One region of the Allobosea sp. FG18 genome, then DNA from elsewhere that is predicted to be linked to it. Evidence: predicted binding sites of a transcription regulator. Region 1 holds the regulator's gene; each other region holds the start of a gene.
The links. The regulator LexA, encoded in region 1, represses DNA repair genes until DNA is damaged. The targets are predictions, from matches to a motif close to TGTTCNNNNTGTGTTCNG.
Positions count from the first base shown of each region.

Region 1 (4,276 bases):
AGGCCGACGTCACCGCCGCAACGCAGGCGCTGCTGACCGGCAAGGCCGTCGCGGCGTGAGCCGGCTCAGCCATCTCGACGCGCAAGGCCAGGCGCATATGGTCGATGTCGGCGGCAAGGCCGAGACGACCCGCATGGCGATCGCCGAAGGCCAGGTCGTCATGGCGCCGGAGACGATCGCGATCGTGCGCGACGGCAACGCCAAGAAGGGCGACGTGCTCGGCACCGCACGCCTCGCCGGCATCATGGCGGCGAAGCGCACGCATGAACTGATCCCGCTCTGCCACCCGCTGCTGCTCAGCAAGATCGCCGTCGACCTCGCGATCGACGAGGCCCTGCCGGGCGTGCGCGTGCGCGCCGAGGTCAAGATGAAGGGCCAGACCGGCGTCGAGATGGAGGCGCTGACCGCCGTCTCCGTCGCCTGTCTTACCGTCTACGACATGGTCAAGGCCGTCGACCGGGCGATGCGGATCGAGAACATCCGGCTGCTGCACAAGTCTGGCGGCCAGTCGGGCGATTACGAGGCGAATGCTAGCTGATGGCGCTCACTCCGGTCCCCGTCGCGCGCAAGGCGCTGCTCGACAGCATTCCGGAGCCGACGGGAGCGGAAACCCTGCCATTGGCGCAATGCGCCTGGCGGGTGCTCGCCGGCGAGGTCAAGGCGCTCAGGACCCAGCCGCCCTTCGCCAATTCGGCCATGGACGGCTATGCCGTGCGTGGCGACGAGATGGCGGAAGGCGTCTCGCTCTCGGTGATCGGCGAATCCGCCGCCGGCCGGGCCTATGAGGGAGCGGTCGGCCCGGGACAAGCCGTGCGCATCTTCACGGGCGCGCCGATGCCTGACGGCGCCGACACGATCCTGATGCAGGAAGATGCCGATGGCGTCGACAGCCCTGTCATTCGCGTCCGCGTGCCGCCTGCCAAGGGCAAATTCCTGCGCGCGGCGGGGCTCGACTTCCACGAGGGCGACGTTTTGCTGTCGGCCGGTCGCGTGCTCGACAGTGCGGCACTCGGCCTCGCCGCCGCGATGGGGCATCCGACTTTGCCGGTCCGGCGGAAGCCGCGCGTCGCGATTCTCGCCACGGGCGACGAGTTGGTGGCGCCGGGCGAGCCGGTCGGCCGCGACCAGATCGTCGCCTCGAACTCGTTTTCGCTCGCCGCTCTCGTCGAGAAGGCCGGCGGCACCGTGCTCGACCTTGGCATCGCCCGCGACGACCATGCCGATCTCGCCGCGAAGATCGCAAGGGCGCGCGCAGCCGATGCCGATGTGCTGATCACGCTCGGCGGCGCCTCGGTCGGCGCGCACGATCTCGTGCAGGAAGCGCTGACGCGGGCCGGCATGACGCTCGGATTCTGGAAGATCGCGATGCGGCCGGGCAAGCCGATGATGACCGGGCGGCTCGGCCGGATGGTCGTGGTCGGGCTGCCGGGCAATCCGGTCTCCTCGATCGTTTGCGGCCATCTCTTCGTGCTGCCCTTGATCGAGGCGCTGCTCGGCATTGCCGATGCCGATCGCGACCGCAGCATTCCCGCCATCCTCGGCCGCGACATGCCCGGCAATGACGAGCGCGAGGACTATCTGCGCTCGGAGCTCACGCTGACGCCGGAAGGCTGGGTCGCGACGCCCTTCGACCGGCAGGATTCCTCGATGCTTGGTACGCTCGCGCGGGCGCAGGCCCTGACGATTCGGCCTGCCCATGCCGCTGCCGCGAAGAAGGGCGATTCCTGCCGTATCCTGCCGTTGCGGTAGAGCGCGCGCTCTTTATTGCCCCCGCGACGTCATTCCGGGCAAGCGAAGCGCAGACCCGGAATCCATCGTAGAACGCCGCGCTCCATGATGGATTCCGGATCGGCGCCGCTGACGCGGCTTGTCCGGAATGACGGCGCGTTTTCCATACGGCTATCTCACGCTTCCGCGAAGGCATAGCAGCTTGCGGAACACAAGCAGAACGCGTATGGTGTTCGTGCTTTGTTTCGAATCTGCGCTTTGAGGGGCTGGCGGCGACCATGCTGACACGCAAGCAACACGAACTCCTGCGCTTCATCCAGGAACGCTTGCGCGAAAGTGGCGTGCCGCCCTCCTTCGACGAAATGAAGGACGCGCTCGACCTGCGCTCGAAATCCGGCATCCATCGTCTCATCATGGCGCTGGAGGAGCGCGGCTTCATCCGCCGCCTGCCAAATCGGGCCCGCGCGCTCGAAGTCATCAAGATGCCGGACGGGTTCGGCGCCCCGCAGCCGCGACCCCGCTTCAGCCCGGCCGTCGTGCAGGGCGGTCTCGGCGCCCAGCCGAGCGTCGCCAAGCCCCGGCCAGCAGCGGTCGAGGACGACAGCCGGCATTCCATCGCCATTCCCGTCATGGGCCGCATCGCAGCGGGCACCCCGATCTCGGCGATCCAGAGCCGCAGTCACACCGTCTCGCTGCCGCCGGACATGCTCGGCTCCGGCGAGCATTACGCGCTCGAAGTGCGTGGCGACTCGATGGTGGAAGCCGGCATTCTCGACGGCGATACCGTCGTCATCCGCAAGCAGGACACCGCCAATACCGGCGATATCGTCGTCGCGCTGATCGACGACGAGGAGGCGACGCTGAAGCGCCTGCGCAAGCGTGGCTCCTCGATCGCGCTCGAAGCGGCGAATCCGGCCTATGAGACCCGCGTGCTCGGCCCCGACCGGGTCAAGATCCAGGGCCGCCTCGTCAATCTGATGCGACGCTACTGAAGGCGCTCGACATCGGCGTCGACCTCACTGTCGGAGGCTGATGCAGGCTGCACCGTTGCGGGCTGACCAACCGGCCGGGTTGCCACCTCTGCAGGGCGAGGCTCGCGCCGGCGGGTCCATGGACGGTCGGCTGCGGTCGGCTCCGAGGTTCGGCTGTTCCACCCGGTCGCCGTCCGGTAGAGCGAGGTCGCGCCGTCGCGTGATAGCGCCATCCGCTCGACCAGTCTGGCCTTGCAGGCCCCGCTCCAGGGAATGGCGGTGACGACGAGATCGGCGCGCAGGCAATCCTCGATGATCGCGAGACGCTCGCGCGTGTACGAGATCGTGCGCTTGTCGGTCGTCTGCGCGACGCAAGCCAGCCGGTCGCAGGTGACGCCGGTGCGCAATGTCGGATCATCCGGCGAGCGGCTGTCGCCATCAGCAGCGAGCCATTGCTGCAGGACGAAGCGACTGGGCTTGCCGGCGATGGCGAGGCGTCCATCGGGACCGCGCACGGCAAGCCCGGAACCGTCGCGCTCGATCAGGATCTCCGGCCGCTCCGGCTTGCCGGCAATGGCGACCCCGAGGATGAGCGGCACGGCCGCCAGCCAGCGCCAGGCCGTGGTCCAGAGCGTCAGCCAGAGTAAAGCCATCGCGAAACAGGCCAGCACGACCGGGCCGAAGGCTGCGACCGTCACGGTGGAATGGTCGATGGTCGCGACCCAGTGCGCGACCTTAAGCACGACATCGGAGGCAAGCCCCATCAAGGCCCAGGCCGGCCAGTCCAGCCCGAACGGATAGGCTAGCACGCCGAACACCGCTGCCGGCATGACGAAAAGCGAGACGAAGGGCAGCGCCATGGCGTTGCCGAGCAGCCCAAACGGGTTGAAGGTCTGGAAGTGATAGGCGCCGAAGGGGGCGGTCGCGGCGGTCGCCAGCATGGTGGTGACGAGGATGCCGAGCGCCGCCGTCCAGATTGGCCCGAGCGGCCAAGGCAATGCCGACGGCGGCTCGCTGCGATCTCTCCGCTCCCAGCGCTCGGCGAAGGCGATCAGCGCCGCGACCGCGCCGAAGGACATCTGGAAGCTCGGCCCGAGCAGCGCTTCCGGCTCGCGCAGCAGCACGATCATGGCGGCGAGCGCGAGGTTGCGCATGCTGAGCGCCGCGCGATCGACCAGGATCGCGCCGAGCATGACCAGCGTCATGATCAGCGAGCGTTCGGTCGCGACATCGCTGCCCGAGAAGATGCAATAGGCGGTCGCGCCCAGCATGGCCGCCACAGCGGCGAGTTTCTTGACCGGCCAGTGCAGCGCCACCGTCTGCGACAGGGCCAGCAGCGCGCGCACCAGCCAGAAGATCGTGCCGGCGGCGAGCACCATGTGCAGGCCGGAGATCGAGACGATGTGATAGATACCGGCGGCACGCAGGTCGTTATTGGTGGCCTCGGTGATCAGGCCGCGCTTGCCGGTGACGAGCGCGGCGGCAACCGCCCCGCCCTGCCCGCCCCCGACCTCGGCGATGCGTTTGGTCAGGGCATTGCGGGCGCGGTCGATCGTCACGTCGAGCGCGAGGCGCGC
Region 1 covers NZ_JBMDKB010000004.1:50,414-54,689, forward strand. Annotated here, with positions in the region: gene trpC (indole-3-glycerol phosphate synthase TrpC) at 1-59, shown strand, start outside; gene moaC (cyclic pyranopterin monophosphate synthase MoaC) at 56-538, shown strand; gene ACODTJ_RS06080 (molybdopterin molybdotransferase MoeA) at 538-1,749, shown strand; gene lexA (transcriptional repressor LexA) at 2,007-2,720, shown strand; gene ACODTJ_RS06090 (ComEC/Rec2 family competence protein) at 2,714-4,276, opposite strand, start outside.

Region 2 (4,276 bases), on a different contig from region 1:
TCGCTACGAGGGCTACGGTCCGGGCGGCGCCGCCGTCATCGTCGAGGCGCTGACCGACAACCGCAACCGCACCGCCTCCGCCGTGCGCTCCTACTTCACCAAGTCGGGCGGTGCGATGGGCGAGAGCAACTCGGTCTCCTTCATGTTCAACCGCGTCGGCGAGGTCAGCTATCCGCCTGAGGCCGGCGACGCCGACAAGGTGATGGAAGCGGCGATCGAAGCCGGTGCCGACGACGTGATTTCGGACGAGAACGGCCACACCATCCTCTGCGCCTTCGACGCGCTGAACGAGGTCTCCAAGGCGCTCGAAGCCGCGCTCGGCGCCCCCGCCTCGGCCAAGCCCGTCTGGCGCCCGACCACGACCGCCCCGCTCGACGAGGAGAAGGCCGCCTCGATGATGCGTTTGATGGAAGCGCTCGACAATGACGACGACGTCCAGAACGTCTTCGCCAATTTCGAGATCGCCGACGACGTCATGGCCAAGCTCAGCGCCTGAGCGCGACCTGCCCCCTCTCCCCTTGCGGGAGAGGGTTGGGGTGAGGGGTCGCACCACCTCGATCGTTTGCGCCTTTGGCGTCGCCGCCCCATGGAGAGGTCGCCCGACCCCTCATCCGGCCCTTCAGGCCACCTTCTCCCGCAAGGGGAGAAGGAAGGGACCACCTCCTACCGCCCGATCACCACGTCCCAGAGCGGCAGGCTGATCAGCGCACTCAGGAAGATCACCAGATAGGCCCCGCGCCGGAACGTCTCCTCCGACGCCAGCCGGAAGCCATGCGTCCCGACCCAGAGCCCGACGCCGTAGATCGCGAAGAGCGGCACCGCCATCAGCAAGGCGCTGCCGGTCAGGATGCCCTTCCACCACAGCACCGCGCCGCTGATCAGCGTCGAGACGCCGAAGAAGGCCTGCATGTTGGCCCGCGTCTTGTGCCGGTCGTTGCGCTGCGCGCCGAGCCAGAACACCGCGAGCGGCATGCCGCCGATCGAGGCCATGCCGTTGAACAGCCCCGACAATGCGCCCACCCCGAGCGAGAGCGGGATCGTCGGGCGCCCATGGTAGCGCCAGCCTGACGCCATCAGCGCGACGGCGAGCAGCACGAGCAGGGCCAGCACCCAGCGCATCGTCTCGCGGTCGAGCCAGATCAGGAGCCAGATGCCGGCCGGCAGGGCGAGCGTCGCGGTCAGCAGCAGCGGCAGGATTTCGCGCCATTCCGCCGTCTTGGCGCTGCGCGCCGCAATCGGCAGCGCGAAGGGCAGATCGATGAACCAGATCAGGCCAAGCGCCGCGACAGGCCCAAGGATGACCGAAGCCAAAGGCATGAACACCATGGCGAAGCCGAAGCCGGTGAAGCCGCGTACCAACCCACCGAGCAGCGTCGCGGCCAGCAGGACGGCAATGCCGTCGGCACTGACGCCCGGCATGAAAGAAGAGAGGATCGAGGACATGGAGCCGGCACAAGGAGAAAAGCGAGGCGGACCATGCCCGCGGGCCGACAGCAAGAACAACTTTCCTTTTTGATGTCATCGATCAGGGGAATTCATCCCGCCCCGTCCCATCGCCCGTCTCGGCGCGGGACAAATCCGAAACATCCGCTAGGTTGAGCCCGTCATGGCACCTCCGATTCGCATCCTCGGCATTGATCCCGGCCTCCGGAAAACCGGCTGGGGCATCGTGATTTCGGAAGGGAGCAAGCTCTCCTTCGTCGCCTGCGGCTGCATCGAGAGCGACGGCGCCCTGTCGCTCGGCCAGCGCCTGCGGCAATTGCATGAAGGCCTGAACAAGGTCCTCGCCGCGCATCGCCCGCATGAGGCCGCCGTCGAGGAGACCTTCATCAACCGCGACCCGCAATCGGCGCTGAAGCTCGGCCAGGCCCGCGGCATCGCGCTGGTCGTGCCGGCGCTCGCGGGGCTCGATGTCGCGGAATATGCCGCCAACCTCGTCAAGAAGACCGTGGTCGGCGTCGGCCATGCCGACAAGAAGCAGGTCCAGGCGATGATCCGCGTGCTGCTGCCCAAGGCCGAGACCTCCTCGGCCGATGCGGCGGACGCGCTCGCTGTCGCGATCTGCCATGCCCAGCATCGCGGCATGAAGGCGCTGGTCGCGCAGATGAAGGCATCATGAGCCCCACGCTTCCGCTCGATATTTTTCGCGACACTCCCTCACGCGGGTCATCCCGGACGGAGCGAAGCGAAGACCCGGGATCCATTCCGGAACCTCGCCGAGACATGTTCCGGAATGGATCCCGGGTCTCCCTACGGTCGCCCGGGATGACACCTGGAGAAAATCGATGATCGGCAAGCTCAAGGGCCTGATCGATTCCTATGGCGAGGACCACGTCATCATCGACGTGCAGGGCGTCGGCTATGTCGTGCAGTGCTCGTCGCGCACACTGCAGCGCCTGCCCCAGCCCGGCGAGGCCGCCGCGCTCTCGATCGAGACCCATGTCCGCGAGGATGCGATCCGCCTCTACGGCTTCATGTCGGACGTGGAGCGCGACTGGTTCCGCCTGATGCAGGTCGTGCAGGGCGTCGGCGCCAAGGTCGCGCTCGCGATCCTCTCGACGCTTGAGCCGGGCGCGCTCGCCACCGCCATCGCCACCAACGACAAGGCCGCCATTGCCCGTTCGCCCGGCGTCGGCCCCAAGCTGGCGCAACGCCTCTGCGCCGAGCTCAAGGACAAGGCCCCGGCCTTCGGCCATATCGATCCAGGCGTCGCCCAGCTCGCAGGCGCGCTCGAAGACCGGAAGCTGCCACAGCCGATCGCCGATGCCGTGTCGGCGCTCGCCAATCTCGGCTATCCTCAGGCGCAGGCGGTGGCAGCTGTTGCGGCTGCGGCCAAGGCCGCCGGCGATGGTGCCGGCACGGCCCAACTCATCAAGCTGGGCCTGAAGGAACTGGCGAAGTGAGCCAAGCGCCCGACGAGCTTCAATTGCGCGTCGTCACCGACAAGACCGAGCTTTGCCGCATCATGCTGGCGAGCTGGGGCTCGCATAGCATGATGATCGACCTGCACGTCTACGACGTCGCGGAGATCGATGCGCTCGGCCTGTTCGAGCCCTCCGGCAAGACGGCGGCGCTGGCAAGCTGGACCGTGCGCGGCGACAGCGCCTATCTCTGCGCGCTCCACTCGCTGAAGCCGGGCGAAGGCATCGCGATCCGGATGCTCGACGCCGTCATCTACGCGGCGCGCAAGGCTGGTGCCAAAAAGCTCAAGGCCATGCTGACCAATGACAACATGCCCGGCATGACCTTCTACCAGCGCCGCGGCTTCCGCCTCTCGGGGCTTTATCTCGAGGCGATCGACCACTATCGCTCGGTCGAGCCTGATATCATCAAGACAGGGTACAAGGACATTCCGATCCACGACGCCATCGAGCTGGAGATCGCGCTGTGAGCGAACCCAAACGCTCCGGACTGATGACAGCCGACAAGCGCGACGACGACAGCGAGACCTCGCTGCGGCCGCTCTCGCTGTCCGATTTCACCGGACAGGCGGCGGCGCGCGCCAATCTCCAGGTCTTCATCAACGCCGCCAAGAGCCGTGGCGACGCGCTCGACCATGTTCTCTTCGTCGGCCCGCCCGGCCTCGGCAAGACGACGCTGGCGCAGATCGTCTCGCGCGAACTCGGCGTCAATTTCCGCTCGACCTCGGGCCCGGTCATCGCCAAGGCCGGCGACCTCGCCGCGCAGCTCACCAATCTCGAAGAGCGCGACGTGCTCTTCATCGACGAGATCCACCGCCTCAACCCGGCGGTCGAGGAAATCCTCTATCCGGCGATGGAGGACTATCAGCTCGACCTGATCATCGGCGAAGGTCCCGCCGCCCGCTCGGTCAAGATCGACCTGCCCAAGTTCACGCTCGTCGGCGCCACCACCCGCGCCGGCCTGCTGACCACGCCCTTGCGCGACCGCTTCGGCATCCCGATCCGGCTTCAGTTCTACACGGTCGAGGAACTGCAGGGCATCGTCGCGCGCGGCGCTCGCGTGCTCGGCGTGCCGATGTCCGACGACGGCGCCAACGAGATCGCCAAGCGGTCCCGAGGGACACCGCGTATCGCCGGCCGGCTGCTGCGCCGCGTGCGTGACTTCGCCATCGTCGACGGCGACCCGATCGTCACCCGCAAGGTCGCCGACAAGGCGCTCTCCCTGCTCGATGTCGACGCCATCGGCCTCGACCAGATGGACCGGCGCTATCTCACCACCGTCGCGATCAATTTCGGCGGCGGCCCGGTCGGGATTGAGACCATCGCCGCCTCGCTCTCCGAGCCGCGCGATGCGA
Region 2 covers NZ_JBMDKB010000002.1:207,655-211,930, reverse strand. Annotated here, with positions in the region: gene ACODTJ_RS03215 (YebC/PmpR family DNA-binding transcriptional regulator) at 1-496, shown strand, start outside; gene ACODTJ_RS03210 (TSUP family transporter) at 664-1,443, opposite strand; gene ruvC (crossover junction endodeoxyribonuclease RuvC) at 1,607-2,119, shown strand; gene ruvA (Holliday junction branch migration protein RuvA) at 2,286-2,903, shown strand; gene ACODTJ_RS03195 (GNAT family N-acetyltransferase) at 2,900-3,391, shown strand; gene ruvB (Holliday junction branch migration DNA helicase RuvB) at 3,415-4,276, shown strand, end outside.
Region 2: a site for LexA is predicted at 1,569-1,586, ahead of ruvC (crossover junction endodeoxyribonuclease RuvC). Genes of this name have one in related genera too.

Region 3 (4,276 bases), on a different contig from region 1:
GCAGCGCCGCGCGGCCTTCCTGATCGAGCGTCTTCATCTCCTCGCCGACCTTGGAACGCTCGAGCACGCCGAGCGCCTCGGCCGCCTGATAGGCGATGCCCCGCGCGATGCCGGTGACGTTCTCGGCTGCTTCCAGGATCTGCACGGCGCCGAGCAGGCGGGTGATGTGGTTCTTCAGCCAGAGATTGAGGCGGGCCTCGACCTGTTCGCGCGCGGGACCGCCGAGATGCTCTTCCACCAGCAGGCGCAGCCGCGGCTCCAGAACCTTCTCGCCGGCGGTAAGACGCGCCACCGGCTCGCCGGTCCAGCGGATCAGCCCGTCATGCGACAGCACGAAGGCATCGTCGCCCGCCAGCACGACGCGCGCCGCCCTAGCCTCGATCTCGGAGCCCAGCGCCTTCATCGCCGCCAGGTTCAGGGCCTTGACCTCGGAACCGCCGGCCTTTGGATCCGCCGTGAAGCGGAAGCCCTGCAGCATCCCCACATGCTGGCCCTCGACGAGCACGTCGCCCGTCGCGGTGACCTCAGCCTCCAACATCGCATTCTCCCGCAAGCGGCGCATCAACACGCTGGTGCGCCGATCGACAAATCTGTGAGCCAGCCGCTCGTGCAGAGCGTCCGACAGCTTGTCCTCTACAAGACGCGCCATGCCCTGCCAATGCTCTGGATCAGGTAACCAGTCAGGACGATTGGCGACATAGGTCCAAGTCCGGACCTGCGCGATCCGTGCCGAGAGCGTGTCGATCTCGCCATCGGTGCGGTCGAGCGCGGCGAGTTGCGCGGCATACCAGTCGGCATCGAGCCGGCCGTGGCGCATCAGCCTGAGATACAGCGTCGTCGCGAGATCGGCGTGCTGCATCGGCGATATCTTGCGATAATCCGGCAGCCCGCAGACCTCCCAGAGCCGCTCGACCGCCGCGCGGCCCTGCGCCAGCTTCGCGATATCCGGGTCCCGCGCCAGCACTTCCAGCGTCGTCATGTCCTCGGCGATCAGCGCCCGCGTCAGCCCCTGCTCGGACGGCTGGATGTTCAAAGTGTCCAGAAGGCCGCCGACCGAGCGCAAATCGAGATCGGAATTGCGCCACTGCATCTGGCGGATCGGCTCGAAGCGATGATTCTCGATCGCGTCGACGAGTTCGGCATCGAAAGGCGGGCAGCGCCCGCTGGTGCCGAAGGTGCCGTCGCGCAGATGGCGGCCGGCGCGCCCGGCGATCTGGCCGAACTCGGCCGGGTTGAGCCTGCGATAATGGTGTCCGTCGAATTTCCTGTCCGCCGCGAAGGCGATGTGATTGACGTCGAGGTTGAGCCCCATGCCGATTGCGTCGGTCGCGACGAGATAATCGACATCGCCGGACTGGTAGAGTTCGACCTGGGCATTGCGGGTCCGGGGCGAAAGCGCCCCTAGCACCACGGCCGCCCCGCCCTTCTGCCGGCGGATCAGCTCGGCGATCGCATAGACCTCCTCGACCGAGAAGGCGACGATGGCCGAGCGTGGCGCCAGGCGCGTGATCTTGCGGTCGCCGGCGAAGGTGAGCTGCGACAGGCGCGGGCGCGTCACGACATTCACGCCCGGCATGAGCTGCTCGATCAGCGGGCGCATCGTCGCGGCGCCGATCAGCATGGTCTCGGCCCGGCCGCGCCGGTTGAGCAGGCGGTCGGTGAAGACATGGCCGCGGTCGAGATCGGCGGCAAGCTGGATCTCGTCGATGGCGACGAAATCGACCGCGAGATCGCGCGGCATCGCCTCGACCGTGCAGATCCAGAAGCGCGGCCGCTCGGGCTTGATCTTCTCCTCGCCGGTAACGAGCGCGACGGACTGCGCACCGACCTTGTCGACGACGCGCTGGTAGACCTCGCGCGCGAGCAGGCGGAGCGGCAGGCCGATCATCCCGGTGGGATGGGCGACCATGCGCTCGATGGCGAGATGGGTCTTGCCGGTATTGGTCGGGCCCAGCACGGCCGTGACGCTATTGGCGCGGGCGGCGGGCGGCAGCGAACGAAAAGGAAGCAAGGCGAAGGAGCCGATCTTCTCGCCCGCCCATGCGGGCGGGAGCGTGGACGGAGCTTATGCAAGTCTCAAACAGAGACTCGATAAGAACGAGTCTGGAACGAAGCGGGGCCGAATCGCTGACTCCGACAGAATCGAGTTTTGTTCCCTTTTCGGAGTCTAGCCCCTGGCAGCGTGGGCCCTGTCGTCATCGCGCCCTCCCGGATTGGCGTGGCGAGGCAGCGTTCAACGCCGCCCGACAGGAACCTATTTAAGCCTTTTTACCCCGGAGACGAGAGGCAAGACAGGTTTCGGGGCTGCGCCGCTGCTTCAATGATGGGCGTGGTCGCACTGCCCGTGATCGGCGAGCGCCTCGATGATCGCGCAATCGCAGGCCGCGACGCCGCCCGAGCAGGTGGTCGCGATCCGCTCCAGTTCCTTCTCCAGCGAGCGTAGTTTCGCAATCTTGTCGCGGACCTCGTCGAGATGGGCGACCGAGATCGCATGCGCCTCGTCGCAGGCCATGCCCGGCGTGTCGGATAGCTTCAGCAACGTGCGGATATTCTCGACCGCGAAGCCGAGATCGCGCGCGTGCTTGATGAAGGCGAGCCGTTCGGCATGGCGCCGGCCATAACGGCGCTGGTTGCCCTCGGAGCGTTCCGGCGGCGGCAGCAAGCCGACCTGCTCGTAATAGCGGATGGTCTCGACCTTGACCCCGGTGCGATCCGCCAGCGCACCGATCGGCATCACGCGTTCGAGCTTGCCGGCAACGGTCATGGCAGCACCTCTAAAGCTATAGTCTCTACAGCTTTAGATAGCGCGCTGCTGCCGGGTTGCAAGCCCGATCAGGCGACGCCCATCGCCAACAGGTCGTGGACATGGACGAGCCCGGCCGGGCGCCCCTCGCCATCGACCACGATCAGCGCGGTGATCCGGCTGCGGTTGACCAGCTCCAGCGCTTCGACCGCCAACGTATCGAGTCCGATTCGGCGCGGATTCGCCGTCATGATATCGCGTGCCCTGAGCGAGGCGCCCCCGCCCATCGCCGTCTTGCGGCGCAGGTCGCCATCGGTGACCACGCCGGCAAGCTTGCCGTCCAGATCCATCACCACGGCGCAGCCAAAACCCTTGTCGGAGATCATCGCGATAACGTCCGGCAGCAGCGTGTCCAGACCGATCAACGGCAGGTCGGTGCCGCGATGCATGATGCTCTCGACCGTCTTGAGCTGCGCCCCGAGCTTGCCGCCGGGGTGGTAGACGAAGAAATCCTGCCGCGAGAAGCCGCGCGCCTCCAGCAAGGCCACCGCCAGCGCATCGCCGAGCGCCATCTGCATCGTCGTCGAGGTCGTCGGCGCGAGCCCGTTCGGACAGGCCTCCGTCGCCTTGGGCAGGACGAGCGCGATATCCGCCTCCTTGCCGAGCGTGCTCTCGGCATTGGCGGTGATAGCGATCAGCCCGACGCGGAAGCGGCGAGTATAACCGACGAGAGCGGCAAGCTCGACCGCCTCGCCCGACCAGGACAGCGCGATCACCACATCCTCAGGCTGCACCATGCCGAGATCGCCATGGCTCGCCTCGGCCGGATGGACGAAATGCGCGGGCGTGCCGGTTGAGGCCAGCGTCGCCGTGAGCTTGCGCCCGACATGGCCGGACTTGCCCATGCCGGAGACGATCACGCGCCCGCTCGAGGCGCGGATCATGGCGATGGCGTCAGCGAACGGCCCGCCCAGACTGTCTGCCAGTGCGGCATGGAGCGCGTCGAGACCGGCGCGCTCGGTGGCGATGGTGCGAAGGGCGGAGTCGCGGATATCGGCTGTCATGGCCGGCGCTGTAGCACGGCGGAGCCAGTCATTTCCACCATCTGCCGACAGCCCCGGCGCGCGTTGACGGCTCCTTAACCCTGTTCGTTCTAACTCCGTTAACCATGCGCGCCATCCGCGCGCCCGTCATCTGGAGCCCTGCGACGCCCGTGTCCGGCCGCGCGACGACCCTGCTTCTGTCCGGCACGGCCTTGGCCGCGCTGGCACTCGCCTGCGCAACCGCGCAGGCGCAGCAGATGCCGCGCGCCAATCTCAGAACCGGCACGCCCACTTATGTCGCGCAGCAGCCGGCAACGCCCCAGCCCGCCCTCTCGCCGGCAACGGCCGAGCCGGAAGCCATCCGCGATCCCGCCGGACTGGTCCAACGGCAAGGCTCCGCCGTCTCGGGGCGGCAGCCGCCGCGCGCCAGCCAGCCCATTCAGGCGCCGGCACTGCGTGGTGTCACCCAGCGCCAGTTCCGGCCGCCGCA
Region 3 covers NZ_JBMDKB010000016.1:44,123-48,398, reverse strand. Annotated here, with positions in the region: gene ACODTJ_RS17870 (helicase-related protein) at 1-2,011, opposite strand, end outside; gene ACODTJ_RS17865 (MerR family transcriptional regulator) at 2,318-2,737, opposite strand; gene ACODTJ_RS17860 (KpsF/GutQ family sugar-phosphate isomerase) at 2,833-3,807, opposite strand; gene ACODTJ_RS17855 (outer membrane beta-barrel protein) at 3,912-4,276, shown strand, end outside.
Region 3: a site for LexA is predicted at 2,094-2,111, ahead of ACODTJ_RS17870 (helicase-related protein). Genes of this name have one in related genera too.